DNA from 3 places in the Bacillus sp. BC08 genome. Region 1 is predicted to be linked to each of the others. Evidence: predicted binding sites of a transcription regulator. Region 1 holds the regulator's gene; each other region holds the start of a gene.
The links. The regulator Rex, encoded in region 1, represses fermentation and respiration genes when NADH is low (regulators of the CRP and FNR family bind a similar motif). The targets are predictions, from matches to a motif close to TTGTGAAATATTTCACAA.
Positions count from the first base shown of each region.

Region 2: adhE (bifunctional acetaldehyde-CoA/alcohol dehydrogenase) is a predicted target of Rex. The motif match lies at 4,068-4,085, and genes of this name have one in related genera.
Region 3: nirB (NADPH-nitrite reductase large subunit) is a predicted target of Rex. The motif match lies at 3,147-3,164, and genes of this name have one in related genera.

Region 1 covers NZ_JBTGPA010000022.1:2,444-9,479, reverse strand. The annotation lists gene groL (chaperonin GroEL) at 52-1,686, opposite strand; gene groES (co-chaperone GroES) at 1,725-2,009, opposite strand; gene ACXVYO_RS04815 (CPBP family intramembrane glutamic endopeptidase) at 2,411-3,160, shown strand; gene ACXVYO_RS04810 (YdiK family protein) at 3,157-3,351, shown strand; gene ACXVYO_RS04805 (redox-sensing transcriptional repressor Rex) at 3,378-4,007, opposite strand; gene ACXVYO_RS04800 (ABC-F family ATP-binding cassette domain-containing protein) at 4,195-6,129, shown strand; gene tsaD (tRNA (adenosine(37)-N6)-threonylcarbamoyltransferase complex transferase subunit TsaD) at 6,550-7,036, opposite strand, start outside.
Region 2 covers NZ_JBTGPA010000035.1:470,983-478,018, forward strand. The annotation lists gene ACXVYO_RS20505 (YrrS family protein) at 1-141, shown strand, start outside; gene ACXVYO_RS20510 (YrzA family protein) at 177-392, opposite strand; gene ACXVYO_RS20515 (class I SAM-dependent DNA methyltransferase) at 529-1,167, shown strand; gene mtnN (5'-methylthioadenosine/S-adenosylhomocysteine nucleosidase) at 1,182-1,877, shown strand; gene ACXVYO_RS20525 (O-acetylserine dependent cystathionine beta-synthase) at 1,960-2,883, shown strand; gene ACXVYO_RS20530 (bifunctional cystathionine gamma-lyase/homocysteine desulfhydrase) at 2,887-4,020, shown strand; gene adhE (bifunctional acetaldehyde-CoA/alcohol dehydrogenase) at 4,281-6,884, shown strand; gene ACXVYO_RS20540 (YrhC family protein) at 7,011-7,036, shown strand, end outside.
Region 3 covers NZ_JBTGPA010000031.1:975,166-982,201, forward strand. The annotation lists gene exsG (exosporium protein ExsG) at 49-201, opposite strand; gene ACXVYO_RS15525 (excalibur calcium-binding domain-containing protein) at 409-1,299, shown strand; gene ACXVYO_RS15530 (group-specific protein) at 1,423-1,992, opposite strand; gene ric (iron-sulfur cluster repair di-iron protein) at 2,267-2,974, shown strand; gene nirB (NADPH-nitrite reductase large subunit) at 3,182-5,587, shown strand; gene nirD (nitrite reductase small subunit NirD) at 5,603-5,917, shown strand; gene ACXVYO_RS15550 (uroporphyrin-III C-methyltransferase) at 6,128-7,036, shown strand, end outside.

The sequences.
Region 1 (7,036 bases):
AAAAAAACATCCATTTCTATATAGAAATGGATGTTTTTCGAGCAAACGGAATTACATCATTCCGCCCATACCGCCCATGCCCATGCCGCCCATGTCAGGCATTGCTGGTGCATTTGGTTCTGGTTTGTCAGCTACTACAGCTTCAGTTGTTAAGAACATAGCTGCAACAGATGCTGCGTTTTGAAGTGCAGAGCGAGTTACTTTAGCTGGATCTACGATACCAGTTTCAAGCATGTTAACCCACTCGCCAGTCGCTGCGTTGAAACCAACGCCTACTTTTTCGCCTTTTAGACGCTCTACAACTACAGATCCTTCTAGACCAGCGTTGATTGCGATTTGACGAACTGGCTCTTCTAGTGCGCGAAGTACGATGTTGATACCTGTTGCTTCGTCGCCTTCAGCTACGATAGAAGCTACTTTCGTGTATACGTTCATAAGTGAAGTACCACCACCTGCAACGATACCTTCTTCTACCGCTGCACGAGTTGAGTTAAGTGCATCTTCAATGCGAAGTTTTCGCTCTTTTAACTCAGTTTCAGTTGCTGCACCTACTTTAATTACTGCTACGCCACCTGCAAGTTTTGCAAGACGCTCTTGTAATTTTTCACGATCGAATTCAGAAGTTGTTTCTTCTAATTGCGCACGGATTTGGCCAATGCGAGCTTCGATTTGTTGTGTATTTCCGATACCTTCAACTACAGTTGTGTTTTCTTTCGTTACAACGATTTTACCTGCGCGTCCTAAAGATTCAACTGTAGCAGATTTTAAGTCACGACCTAATTCTTCAGTGATTACTTCGCCACCAGTTAAGATTGCGATATCTTCTAGCATTGCTTTACGACGGTCACCAAATCCAGGAGCCTTAACAGCTACTACATTGAATGTACCACGAAGTTTGTTCACTACTAATGTAGCTAAAGCTTCGCCTTCTACGTCTTCAGCGATGATAAGAAGTGGTTTACCTTGTTGTACCACTTGCTCTAATACTGGTAAGATTTCTTGGATGTTAGAAATCTTTTTGTCAGTAATTAAGATGTATGGGTTATCAAGAACTGCTTCCATTTTGTCAGAATCAGTAATCATGTAAGGAGATGCATATCCACGATCAAATTGCATACCTTCTACTACGTCTAATTCTGTTGTGAATCCTTTAGACTCTTCTAAAGTAATAACACCGTCGTTACCAACGCGCTCCATTGCTTCAGCGATTAATTGACCTACTTCTTCGTCAGCTGCAGAAATAGCAGCTACTTGTGCGATAGAAGATTTGCCTTCGATTGGTTTAGAAATCTCTTTTAATTCTGCAATTGCAGCAGTAACAGCTTTTTCGATACCTTTACGAAGACCCATTGGGTTCGCACCAGCTGTTACGTTTTTAAGACCTTCACGAATCATAGCTTGTGCTAATACAGTTGCAGTTGTTGTTCCATCACCAGCTACATCATTTGTTTTGCTAGCAACTTCTGCTACTAATTTCGCACCCATGTTTTCGAATGCATCTTCTAATTCGATTTCTTTTGCGATTGTTACACCGTCATTTGTAATAAGTGGTGAACCGAATTTTTTCTCAAGTACAACGTTACGACCTTTTGGTCCAAGCGTTACTTTTACTGCGTTTGCAAGAGTGTCGACACCGCGAAGCATCGAACGACGTGCTTCTTCACTAAATTTAATATCTTTTGCCATAATAATTGACCCCCTTGAATTTTTTAAGATTTATATAATTAACCGATAACTGCTAAAATGTCACTTTCACGTAAAATCAAGTAGTCAGTACCTTCGTATTTTACTTCAGTACCTGCATATTTTGAGAAGATGATAAGATCACCTGCTGCTACCTCTAAAGCAACACGCTCACCATTTTCAAGCACTCGACCAGTACCTACTGCAATAACTTTACCCTCTTGTGGTTTTTCTTTTGCAGTGTCTGGTAATACAATACCACTTGCTGTTTTTTCTTCTGCTTGAACAAGCTCAATTACAACGCGATCACCTAATGGTTTTAGCATGAACAACAACCTCCTCATTTTGTTATGTAAATTTTCTTTATTAGCACTCAAGTCACCCGAGTGCTAACACACTTATAATAATAAATAATCTCAATTTCTTTTGCAAGTAAAAAAATCATAATTTTTTCGCAAATTAAGCTATACACTTTTCTATATAGAGTCTCTCTTCTTCTACCTTTACTATATGAATCGTTGTTTCCACTACTCGTATGTTACAATATGAAAGGACACCCTAAGTTGTTTTCGCTATACACACAACTTTCTCCTGTCTTCTATTATAATTTCAAATACGGATTTACGAAAAAAACATAATTTACGCGAGGTTTATATCGTAGGTAGCATATTTACATGTTATCCTACCTTATCTCATACACTAGAGTTAGAAAGGATGGTTAAACCATTTGAAAAAACAATATTGGTGGGTTATCGTTACATACATTTTAATGCAGTTATCATCCATTGCTGGATTACCACTTCTCCTGAAAACTGGACTTTATGATAACAGGGGCTTTACTAGAGAAGAGAAGTTCCAACTCATAACTGGACACTGGGCAATCATTAGCTTCTTTATTGCATTATGTATCGTACTTTGGTTACTTAGAACAGATATTCGCGACAGACGTTTAGATACAACGCGTTCTTCTATTCCAGCTACGATTGGTTGGATTTTTATCGGCTTCTTTTTAGCATTTTTCTCGCAAAGTATTGCCGGCATGATAGAAATGCGTTTATTAGGAATTAAACCTGGATCAGAAAATACAGCGAGACTTATGGATATCGCTAGAACGACACCTTGGTTCCTTATCGTCATCTCTATAATAGGACCTATCTTGGAAGAAATCGTATTTAGAAAAATTTTATTTGGTACACTTTATAAGAAGTTTAACTTCTTTATTGCTGCTATCATTAGTTCTCTCGTATTCGCAGCAATTCATTTTGATTTCACTCACTTATTGGTATACACTTCTATGGGGCTCGTATTCGCCTTTTTATATGTAAAAACGAAGCGTATTATCGTCCCTATCGCAGCTCATGTTGCTATGAATACATTAGTTGCAGTTGCTCAAGTTTTAATGAGCAATGAACAAATTCAAGAAATGATTAAAGAAGCTGAAAAAATGCAAGGCTTTATCGGAGGATTTTTAGTATGAGAAACTCACCATTGTTCATGGCTGCATTGTACTTCCTTCTAGGGTGTATCTTTACACGCTTCGCCATTACGAACGTAACAGATACCATCTGGAATATGTGGACAATACTATTTGCAGTTATGGCAACAATTGATTTTAATTTGGCACTTCGCCTTATCTTAGTTAAATTCACAAAGAAAAAACAACAATAAAACGCAGAGGTCGCTTCCTCTGCGTTTTATTGTGGATAATTCTTCAAAAAGTAAACAAGTGTTTGTAACTCTACCGCTAAATCAATATGATGAATCCTTATATTGTCTGACACATTTAAGCGTGCTGGTGTGAAATTTAAAATACCATGCACGTTCGTTTCTGCCAATCTATCTGCTACAGGTTGCGCTACTGTAGCGGGTACTGTTAATATTGCCACTTGTATATCAGTTGATAAACGTTCTTCTAATTCATCTAAATGATATACAGGAATGCCCCCGATTTCTGTTCCGACTTTCTCTTCACTAACGTCAAACGCCATTTCAATTTTTGTATTATTGTTTTTCGTGAAATTATAATGTAAGAAAGCGGTCCCTAAATTACCTACTCCAATAAGTGCTACACGTGTTATATCATCTTGGTCGAGTGTTTCACGGAAAAATGATAATAAATAATTTACGTTATATCCATAACCTTTTTTCCCTAACGCTCCAAAATATGAGAAATCTCTTCGAATTGTTGCGGAATCAACTTTTACCGCCTCGCTCAATTCGGCTGATGAAACACGTTGCTTACCAGAAAGAGATAAGTTTTGGATAAATCGATAGTATAGAGGCAATCGTTTGGCAGTGGCCTGTGGAATTTTTTGCTGATCCATATAACCTCTCCTCTCTTCCTATCTTTATTCATATACTTGAATCAAATACAGAAGTTTAGCACTCATGAATTTCCCTGTATAATAAAGAGAAGAAGTATTCTCTCTTTATTTTAAACTATACACTATTTTTAGTATGATTGAGAAATATAAACATGGCAAAGTTAAGAAATTATTTGAGGTGAAAACATTGATTTTATTACAAGTAAACGCGCTTTCGAAATTATACGGTGCAGAAACAATTCTTGCAAACATAAAATTGGAAGTTCAAACGAAAGATCGTATCGCATTAGTCGGGCGAAATGGAGCCGGAAAATCTACGTTATTAAAAATAATAGCCGGTGAGCTATCTCATGATGGTGGCGAAATTATAAAACCAAAAGATGTCTCAATCGGATACTTAGCTCAAAATACCGGTTTAGAAACATCTTTAACAATTTGGGATGAAATGTTAACCGTCTTTACACACTTACAGCAAATGGAGACAAAACTTCGAAGGCTAGAGCAAGAGATGGGAAAAGAAGAAAACTTTTCAAACGAGGCTACATACGAAAGATTATTAGCTGATTATGACCAATTACAATTAGATTATAAAGATCAAGGTGGCTATCAGTACGAAGCAGATATCCGCTCGATTTTAAGTGGTCTTGGCTTCCCAGTTGAAACGCACCAGACGACGATTTCTACATTAAGCGGTGGACAAAAGACACGATTAGCTCTCGGTAAATTATTATTAACGAAACCAGACCTACTTATTTTGGACGAGCCTACAAACCATTTAGACATCGAAACATTAACATGGCTTGAACAATATTTACAAGGCTATCCCGGCGCAATACTAATCGTTTCCCATGACCGTTATTTCTTAGACAAACTCGTTACACAAGTATATGAAATTTCGAATAAAGAAAGCAGACGATTTGTTGGTAACTACAGTAAATATTTAGATTTAAAATCAGCACTATACGAGCAAGAAATGAAACGTTATGAAAAACAACAAGATGAAATTGCTAAGCTTGAGGACTTTGTGCAAAAAAATATAGCTCGTGCATCTACGACTAAACGTGCCCAAAGCCGTCGTAAACAATTAGACCGAATGGAATTATTAACAAGACCATTAGGTGATTCTAAGTCAGCTTCCTTCCACTTCGATATCGAAAAACAAAGTGGAAATGATGTTTTACAAGTAAAGGATGCAACTATCGGCTATGATGAGGATCCGATTATTGAACATGTAACGATGCGCTTAACTCGCGGGGATAGCGTTGCTTTAGTTGGTCCAAATGGAATCGGGAAATCCACATTATTAAAATCACTTGTAAATAAATTACCACTATTACATGGTGATGTTTCTTTCGGATCCAACGTCTCGGTTGGTTATTATGATCAAGAACAAGCTAACTTAACATCGTCTAAGCGAGTTTTAAATGAGTTATGGGATGAATATCCATTGCAGCCTGAAAAAGAAATTCGCACGATATTAGGTAACTTCTTATTCACAGGTGATGATGTACTAAAGCCAGTATCTTCTCTTAGTGGTGGACAAAAAGCTCGATTAGCTCTTGCAAAACTTATGATGCAAAAATCGAATTTATTAATTCTTGATGAACCTACGAACCATCTTGATTTAAATAGTAAAGAGATTTTGGAGAATGCTTTAATTGATTATCCAGGCACCCTTCTATTTGTCTCACATGACCGCTACTTTATTAATCGTGTAACGACGACCGTTGTTGAGTTATCAACAGAAGGTGCACAGGAATATTTAGGTGACTACGATTACTACGTTGAAAAGAAAAATGAGATGATTGAACGCGCAGCATTTGAACAACAAGAACAGCAAGAAAGCCAAGCACCTGCTCAAAAAACTGTAGCCCAAGAAAAATTAAATTATCTCGAAGAAAAAGAGCGTAAACAATTAGAACGTCAACGCACTCGAAAAATTGAGGAGCTAGAACAAAACATTGTAGAATTGGAAGAAGAAATTGCTACGTTAGAAGATCAACTTTGCTTACCAGAAATATATGCAGATTATGAAAAAGCTAGTGAAATTACAACGAAAAAGCAAACACTACAAGAGCAACTTGATGCATGTATGGCAGAATGGGAAGCATTACATTTATAAGAGTATGAATAAGAAGGATGTCTCATAAGTCGGGATTTTTGACTATGCGACATCCTTTTTGTCTTCTAGTTAGGATGAACGTCATATTGTATAAACAATTCGACACGACATATCGATTTACCGACAAAGTTTGACATTGTTAATAACTCCTATCATAAGAGCGTATTTCAAAATGTTTTTTAAAGATATCTTCTTGTTATTTATTTCCCGAAAAAGAATACACGTAAAGGTCAGACTTCATCTGATTTATCCACAAGTTTATACACATATCCACCTTTGTAAAATAAACGCCAAAATAACTTTTCCACATTATCCACAATCAACAAAAAAGTTATCAACATTTTATATACACAGTAAAACCCACATTATCAACAGATAACATGGGTTTTATCCACAAGCTGTGGTTAATTTTGTGTATAACTATGCTTCAATATCTAATCCTGGATTTGCATTTAAAGCTAATGTAGCACGTTTTCCTTGTTCATATGCAATTGTACCTGCCGCCGCAATCATTGCTGCATTATCTGTGCATAAAGATAGCGGAGGAATAAGTAGCTCAATATTTTCTTTTTTTGCAAATTCATCTTCTAAACGTGCACGAAGTCCTTTATTAGCAGCTACTCCACCAGCTAGAAGTAGTTGCTTTACGTTATACGCTTCTGCTGCACGGGATGCTTTCGTTACAAGCACATCTATTACACTCTCTTGGAAACTTGCTGCTAAATCTTCCGGTGCAATTTCTATCCCGCGTTGTTTTGCGTTATGCACAGTGTTGATAACTGCTGATTTCAATCCACTAAAACTGAAATCATACGAATCAGGTTCTAGCCATGCACGAGGCAAATCGATTGTTGGTTCTCCTTCATGTGCAAGGCGATCAATATGAGGACCACCTGGATATGGCATA
Region 2 (7,036 bases), on a different contig from region 1:
ATCCATAGAATTGGAAATAACGGTAAGAATAAAGCTTACGGTAACGTACAAGATAAACAATCAGGCAAAAAATATTATGTGAATATTGATTGGGTAGACAATGAGGGCTGGAAACCAGTACTTGTTCAAACTCTAAACTAAAAAAGAGAAGCTCCTTAGGGGCTTCTCTTTTTTAGTTAGCGTAATTTCTTTAATTTAAAATGAACAACCGCGCTATAATATGGTCTTTTGCTTTCGGGATCCATAACCATTTGATGCGAGATGTGATGAACTTCAAGCATAAGTGCTTTATTATTATCGATTTGTTCACTAATTTTTCGTTCCAAAGAAGCTAAGTCTCCTGCTTCGAAAAACTCTACTTTATCTTCTAACATTTCAAAGGTAAATGACACGAAGACGACCCCTCTCCTATGTAATCAACTATAGTGTAACAAAGAAAAGAAGGAAATACCATGTACATTTCAATTGACATTTTTGGAAAGAGGGCATATTATACTGATAAAACCGATAAGAAAAAGGGGAATTTTTATGGGTACAGAATTTAATGGTTTATTTGATGAGTGGGCTCATACGTACGACTCGTTTGTACAAGGCGAAGATATACAATATAAAGAAGTTTTCGCCCGTTATGAGGACATTCTAGAGGATGTAGTTAACAAGTCATTTGGTAATGTATTAGAATTTGGTGTTGGTACAGGTAATTTAACAAATCAATTATTACTTGCTGGCCGCACAGTTTACGGTATAGAACCGTCACGTGAAATGCGTATGATTGCAAAAGAGAAATTACCGCAAGAGTTTTCCATTACAGAAGGTGATTTTCTTTCTTTTGAAGTCCCAAATTCAATTGATACCATAGTAAGCACCTATGCATTTCATCATTTAACAGATGATGAAAAAAATGTAGCGATTGCGAAGTATAGTCAATTGCTAAACAAAGGTGGTAAAATAGTGTTTGCTGATACGATATTTGCAGATCAAGATGCATATGATAAAACTGTTGAAACAGCAAAGCAAAGAGGCTTTCATCAGTTAGCGAACGATTTGCAAACGGAATACTATACACGTATTCCAGTCATGCAGTCTATTTTTGAAAACAATGGCTTCCATGTAACGTTTACGAGATTAAATCATTTCGTTTGGGTAATGGAGGCAACTAAGCAATAGAAAGAGGGATTAGATTGAGAATTGCTGTAATTGGAGCAATGGAAGAAGAAGTACGTATTTTACGTGACAAATTAGAACAAGCAGAAACAGAAACGGTTGCGGGTTGTGAATTTACGAAAGGACAATTAGCAGGACATGAAGTAATCTTGTTAAAGTCTGGTATTGGTAAAGTAAATGCAGCGATGTCAACGACAATTTTATTAGAAAGATATAAGCCTGAAAAAGTAATTAATACGGGTTCAGCTGGTGGCTTCCATCATTCTCTAAATGTTGGAGATGTAGTTATTTCAACAGAAGTTCGTCATCATGACGTAGATGTAACAGCATTTAACTATGAGTATGGTCAAGTACCAGGAATGCCGCCTGGATTCAAGGCTGATGAAGCATTAGTTGCACTAGCTGAGAAATGTATGCAGGCAGAAGAAAATATTCAAGTTGTAAAAGGTATGATTGCAACAGGTGATTCATTTATGAGTGATCCGAACCGCGTTGCAGCAATTCGTGATAAATTTGAAGATCTTTATGCAGTAGAAATGGAAGCAGCAGCTGTTGCACAAGTATGCCACCAATATGAAGTTCCGTTTGTTATTATTCGTGCACTTTCTGATATTGCTGGTAAAGAATCAAATGTTTCATTTGATCAATTTTTAGATCAAGCAGCTCTTCATTCTACAAACTTTATCGTAAAAGTACTAGAAGAGTTAAAGTAATGTAACAAAAAGGCAACTGTCTCATATAAAGAAAATACATACAGTTGCCTTTTCTTTATTGGCAAATAAGGGGGAGAACACGATGAATGTATATCGTGGAGTTCATGAGTTGATTGGTCATACACCAATTGTAGAAATTACTCGTTTTTCACTTCCGGAAGGGGTCCGTTTATTTGCAAAGCTTGAATTTTATAACCCAGGTGGAAGCGTTAAGGACCGTTTAGGAAGAGAATTAATCGAAGATGCGTTAGAAAAAGGGCTTGTTACCCAGGGTGGAACAATTATTGAACCGACTGCTGGAAATACTGGTATTGGACTGGCACTTGCAGCGTTACAATATGATTTACGCGTTATTGTTTGTGTACCAGAGAAATTTAGTATTGAAAAACAAGAATTAATGAAAGCACTAGGCGCAACGGTCGTGCATACACCAACTGAGCAAGGAATGACCGGTGCAATTGCAAAAGCAAAAGAATTAGTAAATGAAATACCGAATTCGTACTCTCCAAGTCAGTTTGCGAATGAAGCAAACCCGCGTGCTTATTTCAAAACACTAGGTCCTGAACTTTGGTTGGCACTGAACGGAGAGATTAACATATTTGTTGCTGGGGCAGGAACTGGTGGTACATTCATGGGGACTGCATCTTATTTGAAAGAAAAAAATGTAGATATAAAAACGGTTATTGTGGAACCAGAAGGGTCCATTTTAAATGGTGGTAAAGCTGGTTCGCATGAAACCGAAGGGATTGGCCTTGAGTTCATCCCACCATTTTTGAAAACATCTTATTTTGATGAAATTCATACAATTTCTGATCGAAATGCATTTTTACGAGTGAAGGAATTAGCCCAAAAAGAAGGACTGCTTGTTGGGAGCTCGTCAGGAGCAGCATTTCATGCAAGTTTACTTGAAGCAGAGAAAGCGGCGCCAGGTACAAACATTGTAACGATTTTTCCTGATAGTAGTGAGCGCTATTTAAGTAAAGACATATACAAAGGATGGGAATAAAAAATGAGAGCAAAGACAAAGTTAATTCATGGTATTCGCATAGGAGAACCTTCGACTGGATCTGTGAATGTACCGATTTATCAAACAAGTACGTACAAACAAGAAGCAGTTGGTAAGCATCAAGGATATGAATATTCACGTACAGGCAACCCAACACGTGCAGCTTTAGAAGAAATGATTGCTGTATTAGAAAACGGTCATGCTGGTTTTGCATTTGGTTCAGGAATGGCTGCTATTACAGCTACAATTATGTTGTTCTCAAAAGGTGACCACGTTATTTTAACAGATGATGTGTATGGTGGAACGTACCGCGTTATCACGAAAGTATTAAATCGCTTCGGTATTGAGCATACATTTGTAGATACAACAAATCTAGAGGAAGTTGTAGAAGCAATTCGTCCAAACACGAAAGCGATTTATGTGGAAACACCAACGAACCCATTACTGAAAATTACTGATATTAAGAAAATATCTACTCTTGCTAAAGAGAAAGATTTATTAACAATTATCGATAACACATTCATGACGCCATATTGGCAGTCGCCGATTTCTTTAGGAGCAGACATTGTACTTCATAGTGCAACGAAATATTTAGGAGGTCATAGTGACGTAGTTGCAGGCCTAGTAGTTGTAAATAGCCCGCAATTAGCAGAAGACCTTCACTTTGTACAAAACTCAACAGGAGGCATTCTTGGCCCGCAAGATAGCTTCTTACTACTTCGTGGTTTAAAAACATTAGGAATTCGAATGGAAGAGCATGAAACGAATTCACGTGCAATTGCTGAGTTTTTAAATAACCATCCAAAAGTAAATAAAGTATATTATCCAGGTCTTGCATCACATCAAAACCATGAATTAGCAACAGAACAAGCAAATGGATTTGGTGCTATTATCTCATTTGATGTAGATAGTGAAGAAACATTAAATAAAGTACTAGAGAAATTACAATACTTTACACTTGCTGAAAGTTTAGGAGCAGTAGAAAGTTTAATTTCTATCCCATCTCAAATGACACATGCATCAATCCCAGCAGATCGCCGCAAAGAATTAGGAATTACAGATACATTAATTCGTATTTCTGTCGGTATTGAAGACGGTGAAGATTTAATTGAAGATTTAGCACAAGCGCTAGCGTAATAAAAATGCACTGCCCATATAGAGCAGTGCATTTTTATTATATTATTTTGTGAAATATTTCACAAAAAAGACATACACAAATGAAATAATTTCATGTATATTAAGTTCATGAAGTATTACTCACGAACAAACTTGTGAAATACTTCACAAACAATGAGATTCATGTAGGAAAGCAATTCTATTTTTTTTGCGCTAATCGGGACTTATTATGACCTATAGGGTCTTATTTAGTCCATAGTAGCTGAATAGGAGGAATTTACATGGTAGTCAAAGAGAAAGTTGTAAATGAAATGCAGGAAGTAAAAGAGATGATTGATACGTTAGTGAATAACGGTCAAAAGGCCTTACAAGCATTAGAAAGTTTTACACAAGAGCAAATTGACAACATTGTTCATGAAATGGCATTAGCAGGTGTTGATCAGCATATGCCGCTTGCGAAGTTAGCTGTTGAAGAAACGGGTCGTGGTGTATATGAAGATAAATGCATTAAAAATATTTTTGCTACTGAATATATTTGGCATAGCATAAAGAAAGATAAAACAGTAGGGATTATTCACGAAGATCCTCATGAAGAAATAATAGAAATTGCGGAACCTGTCGGTGTAGTAGCTGGGGTAACGCCAGTAACGAATCCAACATCGACAACAATGTTTAAAGCATTGATCGCGATAAAAACGAGAAATCCAATTATTTTCGCATTTCATCCTTCAGCACAAAACTGTTCCATTGCAGCGGCGAAAACAGTATATGATGCAGCGGTGAAGGCGGGTGCACCAAAACATTGTATTCAGTGGATTGAAAAACCTTCTGTAGAAGCAACGAAACAATTAATGAACCATGAAGGTGTTGCGCTTGTTTTGGCAACTGGAGGAGCAGGTATGGTGAAATCAGCTTATTCTACTGGAAAACCAGCACTAGGTGTAGGTCCTGGTAATGTACCATGCTATATAGAGAAATCAGCGCATATAAAACGAGCTGTTAATGATTTAATTTTATCAAAAACATTTGATAACGGTATGATTTGTGCATCAGAACAAGCAATCATTGTAGACAAGGAAATTTATGATGATGTGAAAACAGAAATGATTGCAAACAATTGTTACTTTGTAACAGAAGAAGAGAGAAGAAAATTAGAAAAGCTTGTTATTAATGAAAATACATGTGCAGTAAATAGTGATATTGTAGGGAAATCAGCACAGTATATTGCTGCATTAGTTGGAATTGCTGTGCCTGAAAATACAAAAATGCTTGTAGCTGAAATACAGGGTATCGGAGCAGCATATCCACTATCTCGTGAGAAACTGAGTCCAGTATTAGCTTGTGTAAAAGCAAATTCACTAGAAGAGGGACTTACATATTGCGAAGACATGTTAGACCTTGGTGGTTTAGGACATTCAGCAGTCATTCATTCTACAAATAAAGAAGTACAAAAGCAGTTTGGATTACGTATGAAAGCTTGCCGTCTTATTGTAAACGCCCCTTCATCACAAGGTGGAATCGGTGACATATATAATGGATTTATTCCATCACTTACGCTTGGTTGCGGTTCGTATGGGAAAAACTCAGTTTCTCAAAACGTAACAGCAACGCATTTATTAAATATAAAAAGGTTGGCAAATAGAAAAAAGAATATGCAGTGGTTCAAATTACCACCAAAAATTTATTTTGAAAAACATGCGACAGCATATTTAGCAAATATGCCTAACATTTCACGTGCATTTATTGTAACGGATCCAGGAATGGTTGAGCACGGATATGTAGATACGGTTACGCATTATTTACGTAAACATGCAAATGATGTAAAAGTTGAAGTATTCTTTGAGGTTGAGCCAGATCCATCAGATGAAACTGTCTTTAAAGGTGCGGAAATGATGAGAAGTTTTAAGCCAGATGTAATTATTGCACTTGGTGGTGGTTCAGCGATGGATGCAGCGAAAGGGATGTGGCTTTTCTATGAGCACCCAGAAACAACATTCTATGGAATTAAACAGAAGTTTTTAGATATAAGAAAACGTACATGTAAATATCCGAAATTAGGAAGTAAGGCACAGTTTGTTGCCATTCCAACAACATCAGGAACAGGATCAGAAGTGACGCCATTCGCGGTTATTACAGATAAGAAAAATAATATAAAGTATCCACTCGCAGATTATGAATTAACACCAGATGTAGCAATTGTTGATCCACAGTTTGTAATGACAGTACCACCACATGTAACAGCAGACACTGGTATGGACGTTTTAACGCATGCAATCGAGGCGTATGTGTCTGTTCTAGCAAATGACTATACAGATGGATTTGCATTAAAGGCCATTGATCTCGTATTTAAATATTTACCAAGAGCATTTAAAGATGGAAATGACGAAGAAGCACGAGAAAAAATGCATAATGCTTCTGCAATTGCAGGGATGGCATTTGCAAATGCTTTTCTAGGTATTAATCACAGCTTAGCACATAAAATTGGACCGGAATTTCATATTCCGCATGGGCGTGCGAATGCAATTCTTATGCCGCACGTAGTTCGCTATAATGCTATTAAGCCAAGAAAACACGCATTGTTCCCAAAATATGAGTACTTTGTAGCTGATGAACGCTATGCACATATTGCGAGAATGCTTGGGCTTCCAGCAGGCTCAACAACAGAAGGCGTGGAGTCACTCGTCCAAGCAATTATTGAACTTGGAAAAAGTTTAAATATTAATATGAGTATCGCGGGACAAGGAGTTGCTAAAGACCAGTTTGAAGAGGTTGTTGGATTATTAGCAGAAAGAGCTTTTGAAGATCAATGTACAACAGCTAATCCAAAATTACCTCTTATTTCAGAGCTGAAAGAAATTTATATGGAAGCATATAAAGGAGAGTAATGCTTATGAAAGAGTCGCAATAAAGCGGCTCTTTTTCTTTTGGAAAACATCTCCCAGAATGTCTGTATTTACTTGTCTTTAAGTGTAATAGAATATGATACAGTGAAATGGAGGAGTGAGAATATGATGAAAGAATTACAAGAAAAAATAGC
Region 3 (7,036 bases), on a different contig from region 1:
AGTAAAAGAGAAAGGTATATCCCTTCCCTTCTACTCTAGAAATTTAAATTAAGAACATCTTGGTACACCTAAAGCTAAGAATAAACCTGCTACTCCCGCAGTAATCGGTACTTTTAACGTAATAACATCGTCTACTTTCGTTACTAAAAAGAAAGCATTACCTTCTTGTAATATACAAGTTACCAATAATTGAAATTCCATTTAAACCCCTCCTCTCAATCGATATATTATACTTTATGAATTTACTTCAAAAATGTAATAGGAAATACATCTATTTTTCCTTATATATAAAATAAATGTTTATAAGTCTATTAAAAATACTAATTTTCTAAATTTATATAAATCGTGTAATATCCAATAAGTTCCTATATAATCAATAGTGAAAATCTTACATATGGAGGTATAAAAATGGCGATTTTGAGTAATATTGGTGCAGCTTTATTTTTTATTGCTTTTATTCTTTTAATACTATGTATCATTTCATTCTTTAAGAAAAATAGAAAAGCAAAACAATATGGTCGTCCTACTGTTATTCTTTTTATGATTTCAATTCTCTTAATAGGAATGGGCACTACAAAATCTAAACACCCAGTCATCGATTTTTTTGCTACTTTAAGTTTAATTTTATTTATCTTTTTCCTTGTTCTAGCAATCTTATCCGTAATTAAAAAGACAGGTGTAGCAAAAAAACAATTTATTATCACTGCTATTTTATTTGTCATTTTTGTTGCATTATCAAGTATTTCAGCTCCTTCTTCTAAAAAGACGACAGCAACAAATAAACAAGTCGCTTCTAATAATATAGAGAAAAAAGATGATAAAAAGAAAGAAGCGGACGAAAAAACTCAAAAGCAAGAAGATGAGAAGCGTCAAGCCGAAGAACAAGCTCGTAAGCAAGAGGATGAAAAACGCCAAGCCGAAGAGCAAGCTCGTAAACAACAAGAAGAACAAAAACGTCTAGCTGATGAACAAGCTCGTAAACAACAAGAGGAGCAAAAACGTCTAGCTGATGAACAGGCTCGTAAACAACAAGAAGAGCAAAAACGTCTAGCTGATGAACAAGCTCGTAAACAACAAGAAGAGCAAAAACGTCAGGCTGATGAACAGGCTCGTAAACAACAAGAGGAACAGAAAAAAGCACAGCAAGCTCAAACACAACCAGCTGCAAGTAACAATAGTAATGTAACTTACGCAAACTGTGCCGCAGTTAAAAGTGCCGGGAAAGCACCTTTATATAGAGATCAACCAGGATATAGTCGGAAACTAGATAGAGATGGCGATGGAGTTGCATGTGAATAATAATAGTAAAAAGAAGCTTCTAGTAAGCTTCTTTTTACTATTACGTATAGTTAGTACTCTTCCATTCTTGTAAGCCATATATCAATTCAAATTGGCATCTTATTTTTTTAAATGCTTGTAATATTAATCATTAACTGGAGCGATACTCCAATTAATGATTTCAATATTTTTCACCTCCACTTTTCCTTTGACAAAAACATGTGGAATTAGGTGAAACATCCCGAATCTTCTACCCTTTTCATATTCCTCTCTGTAATATTCTTTTGTGCAGATATTTAATTGCTTTAATTCTCTATATTCATTAAAGTTGATGAGTTCTATTTCACATTCTTTTAATTCTCTATTTGGTCCACCCCAATTATGCTTGGAGTACTTGTATATTGCCATACACTGACCATTCAGTGCGCTAATAGGAATTTTATAAAACTGTTTATTTGTATGAATGTTTACTCCTATTTCCAACAATACTTTATGAATCTCATAAGGGTGCAGTGGTAAAAAATGCACGACATCATTCCATAAACAATCTAATTTTGGTATTTTACGTGTTAATAAGTGTTCTCTTTGAGTATGATCTTTATATTTTTGTATATACTCACCATATAAATTTGGATATACCCTTTTCAATTCATTTAATGGGATTAAATATTCTCCTTTTAGTTCTTCTGGTACCATATGATAAACAAATTCCATAAAAACCTCCTATAAAATATATAATTCCTATCTAAAAATGAACTCAAATTGATAAAATATAAATTTGTAAACCATCTATATCATAACAATTCCCTTTCAATAATTTCCTAACTTAAAAATTCTTCGCTATCGGTTCTATAATGTCCTCCGGTAAATGTCACTCCTATTATCCTCAAAACTGACACATTATAAGTGATTTCAATCACCACATTGATTTTCATTTATCGCTATTCTTAATTTAGATACTACATTAAAACTTTATGGAGGCATTCATATGGAACATACATTTACTGAAACTTCAATTGTTGGTGAGATTGTTACACAGTTCCCGAAAGCTAGTGATCTTTTTAAATCGTATAGAATAGATTTTTGTTGTGGTGGTAATAAGCCACTTATTGATGCAATTCATGAAAGAAATTTATCAGCTTCTGAAGTAATTACAGAGTTAAATACGCTTTATCATCATACGAAACGATTAAATGAATCTGAAATTGATTGGAAAAATGCTTCTTATCGTGAATTGATTGATTATGTAATTCATAAGCATCATCGTTATTTAAATGAAGAGTTACCGCAGTTAAGTCCATATGTGACGAAAGTATTACGCGTTCATGGAGCAAATCAGCCTCATTTAGCTCAAATTCATAGGCTGTTTCATGAACTTAAAATGGAATTAGAACAGCATTTAATTAAAGAAGAAACAGAAGATTTCCCATTAATTTTAGAGTTTGAACAAAATCCAACTGATGAAAACTATGCAAAGTTACGTAAAGTAGTAGATGAACTAGAAAATGAACACAATCATGCCGGAAATATTATAAAAGAGATTCGTAAAGTGACAAATGACTTTACTCCTCCAGAAGGAGCTTGCGGCACTTATCGACTTGTGTATCAACGTCTTGAAGCTCTAGAGTCTGATTTATTTGAGCATATTCATTTAGAAAATAATATTTTATTTCCACGTGCCATTACAAAAGCATAAATTAAGTGCAGGACATGAGTGTAAATACTTATGTCCTGCTTTTTCATTTTACGAAAAATATCCACGCCCCCTCACACAAATCCGAATTTTAACAATTTGTGAATCATTATATAAGTGTGATAAATATCACATCTCCCTCTTTTTTGATTTTCTATAATAGAAATATAATCCTTTGTTCAACATTTCACATAAAAAGGGGAAACGAAAATGAAAAAACGTTTAGTGATGATCGGAAATGGTATGGCGGGCATACGCTGTATGGAAGAAATATTAAAACATGATAGTGATTCATATGAGATTACTATTTTTGGAGATGAACCGCATCCAAACTACAACCGCATTATGCTCTCTCATGTTTTACAAGGCAAAACAAATATGCAAGATATCATTATGAATGAATACAGTTGGTATGAAGAAAACGAAATAACTTTGTATACGAATGAAAGAGTTCAAAGTATTAACAGAGAAGAAAAAATTATTATTACAGAAAAGAATCGTATTGTTACATATGAAAAACTTATTATAGCAACAGGTTCTAGTGCTTTTATTTTACCTGTTGAAGGTTCCACTCTTCCTGGTGTAACAGGATTTCGGACTATTGAAGATACACAATTTATGATCGATACCGCTAAAGAAAAGAAAAAGGCCGTTGTCATTGGTGGTGGGTTACTTGGTTTAGAAGCAGCAAGAGGTCTTATTGACTTAGGAATGGACGTGCATGTTGTTCATTTAATGCCTAGCTTAATGGAGCAACAACTAGATACGAAAGCAGCCGCTCTATTGCGTGAAGATTTAGAGGCACAAGGCATGAAGTTTCTCATGGAAAAGAAAACTGTAAAGATACTTGGGATAGACCATGTTGAGGGCATTCAATTTGAAGATGGTGAAGTTGTAGACTGTGATTTAATCGTAATGGCTGTCGGAATACGCCCGAATACGCAAATAGCAAAAGATGCTGGTTTACTTGTCAATCGCGGAATTGTAGTCAATGACTATATGCAAACAAATGATGAATCCATATATGCAGTTGGCGAATGCGCAGAACATGATGGTATCGCATATGGACTTGTTGCCCCTCTTTATGAACAAGGCTCAATATTAGCGAAACATATAACAAATTTACAATCGAATGGATATACGGGCAGTATCGTCGGTACGCAATTAAAAGTTGCTGGTTGTGATTTATTCTCTGCTGGTCAAATTTATGAAGATGATCAGACGAAAGCAATTTCAATCTTTGATGAATGTAAACGTTCCTATAAAAAAGTATTAATTCGTGATAATAAAGTCGTCGGTATCGTTTTATATGGTGACACAGCTGATGGTACACGCCTCTTTAGCATGTTAAAAAAAGAAGAAGACATACAAGAATATACAGCCGCTTCCCTTCTTCACAAAGCTGGTGAAGAAAGTGAACTCGATGTTGCTACAATGAGTGCGGATGACACGATTTGTGGATGTAATGGTGTTACGAAAGGTACAATCGTTCATGCCATTTTAGAGCAAGAGCTAACTACTTTTGAAGAAGTAAAAGGATGCACGAAAGCCGCAGGATCTTGTGGTAAATGTCGTCCGCTTGTGGAACAAGTTTTATCTCATACACTTGGAGATGCTTTTGATGCTTCTGCGCAGTCTACTGGTATGTGCGGATGTACAACTTTATCACGTGATGAAGTCGTAGCAGCCATTCACGAGAAAGGTTTAAAATCTCCAAAAGAAGTACGAAATGTTCTTGGTTTTGCACATGAAGACGGCTGTTCAAAATGTCGCCCTGCTTTGAACTATTATTTACGTATGGCGATTCCAGAAGAATATGCAGACGATAAATCATCTCGTTTCGTTAATGAAAGAATGAACGGTAACATCCAGCACGATGGTACATTCTCTGTTATTCCACGTATGTACGGTGGCGTTACAACAGCAGATGATTTAATGAAAATTGCTGAAGTTGCGAAAAAATATGACGTCCCTCTTGTGAAAATTACAGGTGCGAGTCGAATCGGCTTATATGGTGTTAAAAAACAAGATTTACCTAACGTATGGGCTGACTTACATATGACTTCGGGATATGCGTATTCAAAATCTCTTCGTAATGTAAAATCATGTGTTGGTTCTCGCTTCTGCCGTTTCGGTACGAAAGATTCATTAGGACTTGGTATGCTACTTGAACAATCATTAGAAATGGTAGATACACCACATAAAATGAAGATGGGTGTAACGGGCTGTCCTCGTAACTGTGCGGAAGTACTAACGAAAGATTTTGGCGTTGTTTGTGTCGAAAATGGATACCAACTTTATATTGGCGGAAATGGTGGTACAGAAGTACGCGAAGCTGATTTTGTAATGATTGTCCCAACTGAAGATGATGTCCTTCGCATCGCTACAGCTTACATGCAATATTATCGTGAAACTGGTATTTATGGAGAGCGTACTGCCTACTGGACAGAACGTTTAGGCTTCGATCACATAAAAGAAATACTACAAGATGCAAGTATGGTGACTACGCTAAATGAACGCTTCCAAACAGCTCGTAGCACATATACGGAAGCGTGGGGACAAGCACTAGAAACGAAGTCATTAAAAGCGATGTATGAAGTAGAAACTGTGAAATAAGGAGCTGTGATCTATATGATACAAACGAAAGAAAAAATAAAAGTTATGCGTGCGGAAGACCTTCCTATTCAAATTGGTAAAGAAGTACAAATGAAAGGTATGTCTATCGCCCTATTCCGCCTTTCAAATGGAGATATTCGAGCTGTAGAAAATCGTTGTCCTCATAAAAACGGACCGTTAGCAGAAGGAATTGTATCTGGAGAATTCGTCTTTTGTCCACTGCATGATTGGAAAATCTCACTAATAACAGGTGAAGTTCAAAAACCTGATGACGGCTGTATTCAAACGTATGAAGTAGAAGTTATTGATGGTGACATTTATATAAAGTGAAACTTTAATCAGCGGGGTCTGGTTCATCCCCCGCTGATTATTAGTTGAACCAATCAGGCTTTTACGGGCAGTTGATCCCCACATAACTACTTTGCTTTCGCTGAATTTTGAGGTGGGGTCTTACTGCCCGTTAATGCGGGATATACATGTAATTTACGAAAGGAAGCCTCCTCTGGCTTCCTTTTAAATAAAAATTGATGAGGTGTGATTATGAACGGATATGTATATTTAGTTGGTGCAGGACCAGGTGATGAAGGGCTTATTACAAAGAAAGCGATAGATTGTTTAAAGCGTGCAGATATTGTTTTATATGACCGCCTATTGAATCCTAGCTTCCTTAGCTATACAAAACCAACTTGTGAATTTATTTATTGCGGAAAAATGCCAAAGAATCATATTATGCGACAAGAAATGATTAACGCCCACCTCCTTCAATTTGCGAAAGAAGGAAAAACCGTTGTCCGATTAAAGGGCGGAGATCCATCTATTTTTGGCCGTGTTGGTGAAGAAGCAGAAACTTTAGCAGCAGCGAACATTCCATATGAAATTGTACCAGGTATTACATCTAGCATCGCCGCTAGTAGCTATGCAGGTATTCCCCTCACCCACCGTAACTACAGTAATAGCGTCACTTTACTAACTGGGCATGCGAAAGGTCCTTTAACCGATCATGGAAAATATAATTCATCCCACAATAGCGACACAATTGCCTACTACATGGGTATAAAAAACTTACCTACAATTTGTGAAAACTTACTACAAGCAGGAAAGAAAAAAGATACACCAGTAGCCGTCATTGAATGGGGTACAACCGGAAAGCAGCGCGTTGTCACAGGAACACTTTCAACCATTGTTACTATCGTCAAAAACGCGAATATTTCAAATCCATCCATGACAATTGTTGGTGATGTCGTTTCCTTACGGGCTCAAATCGCTTGGAAAGAACGTAAACCATTACATGGTAAAAAAGTTTTATTTGCATCCGCAACAAATAAAACAAGTTCAATGATGCAACAGTTACAAGAATCCGGTGCAGAAATATATCAAATTCCTACTTTCAAAAAGGCAGAATACACATTAACACTTGAACAAATCGATGAAATTTTTAACGTTAATCGC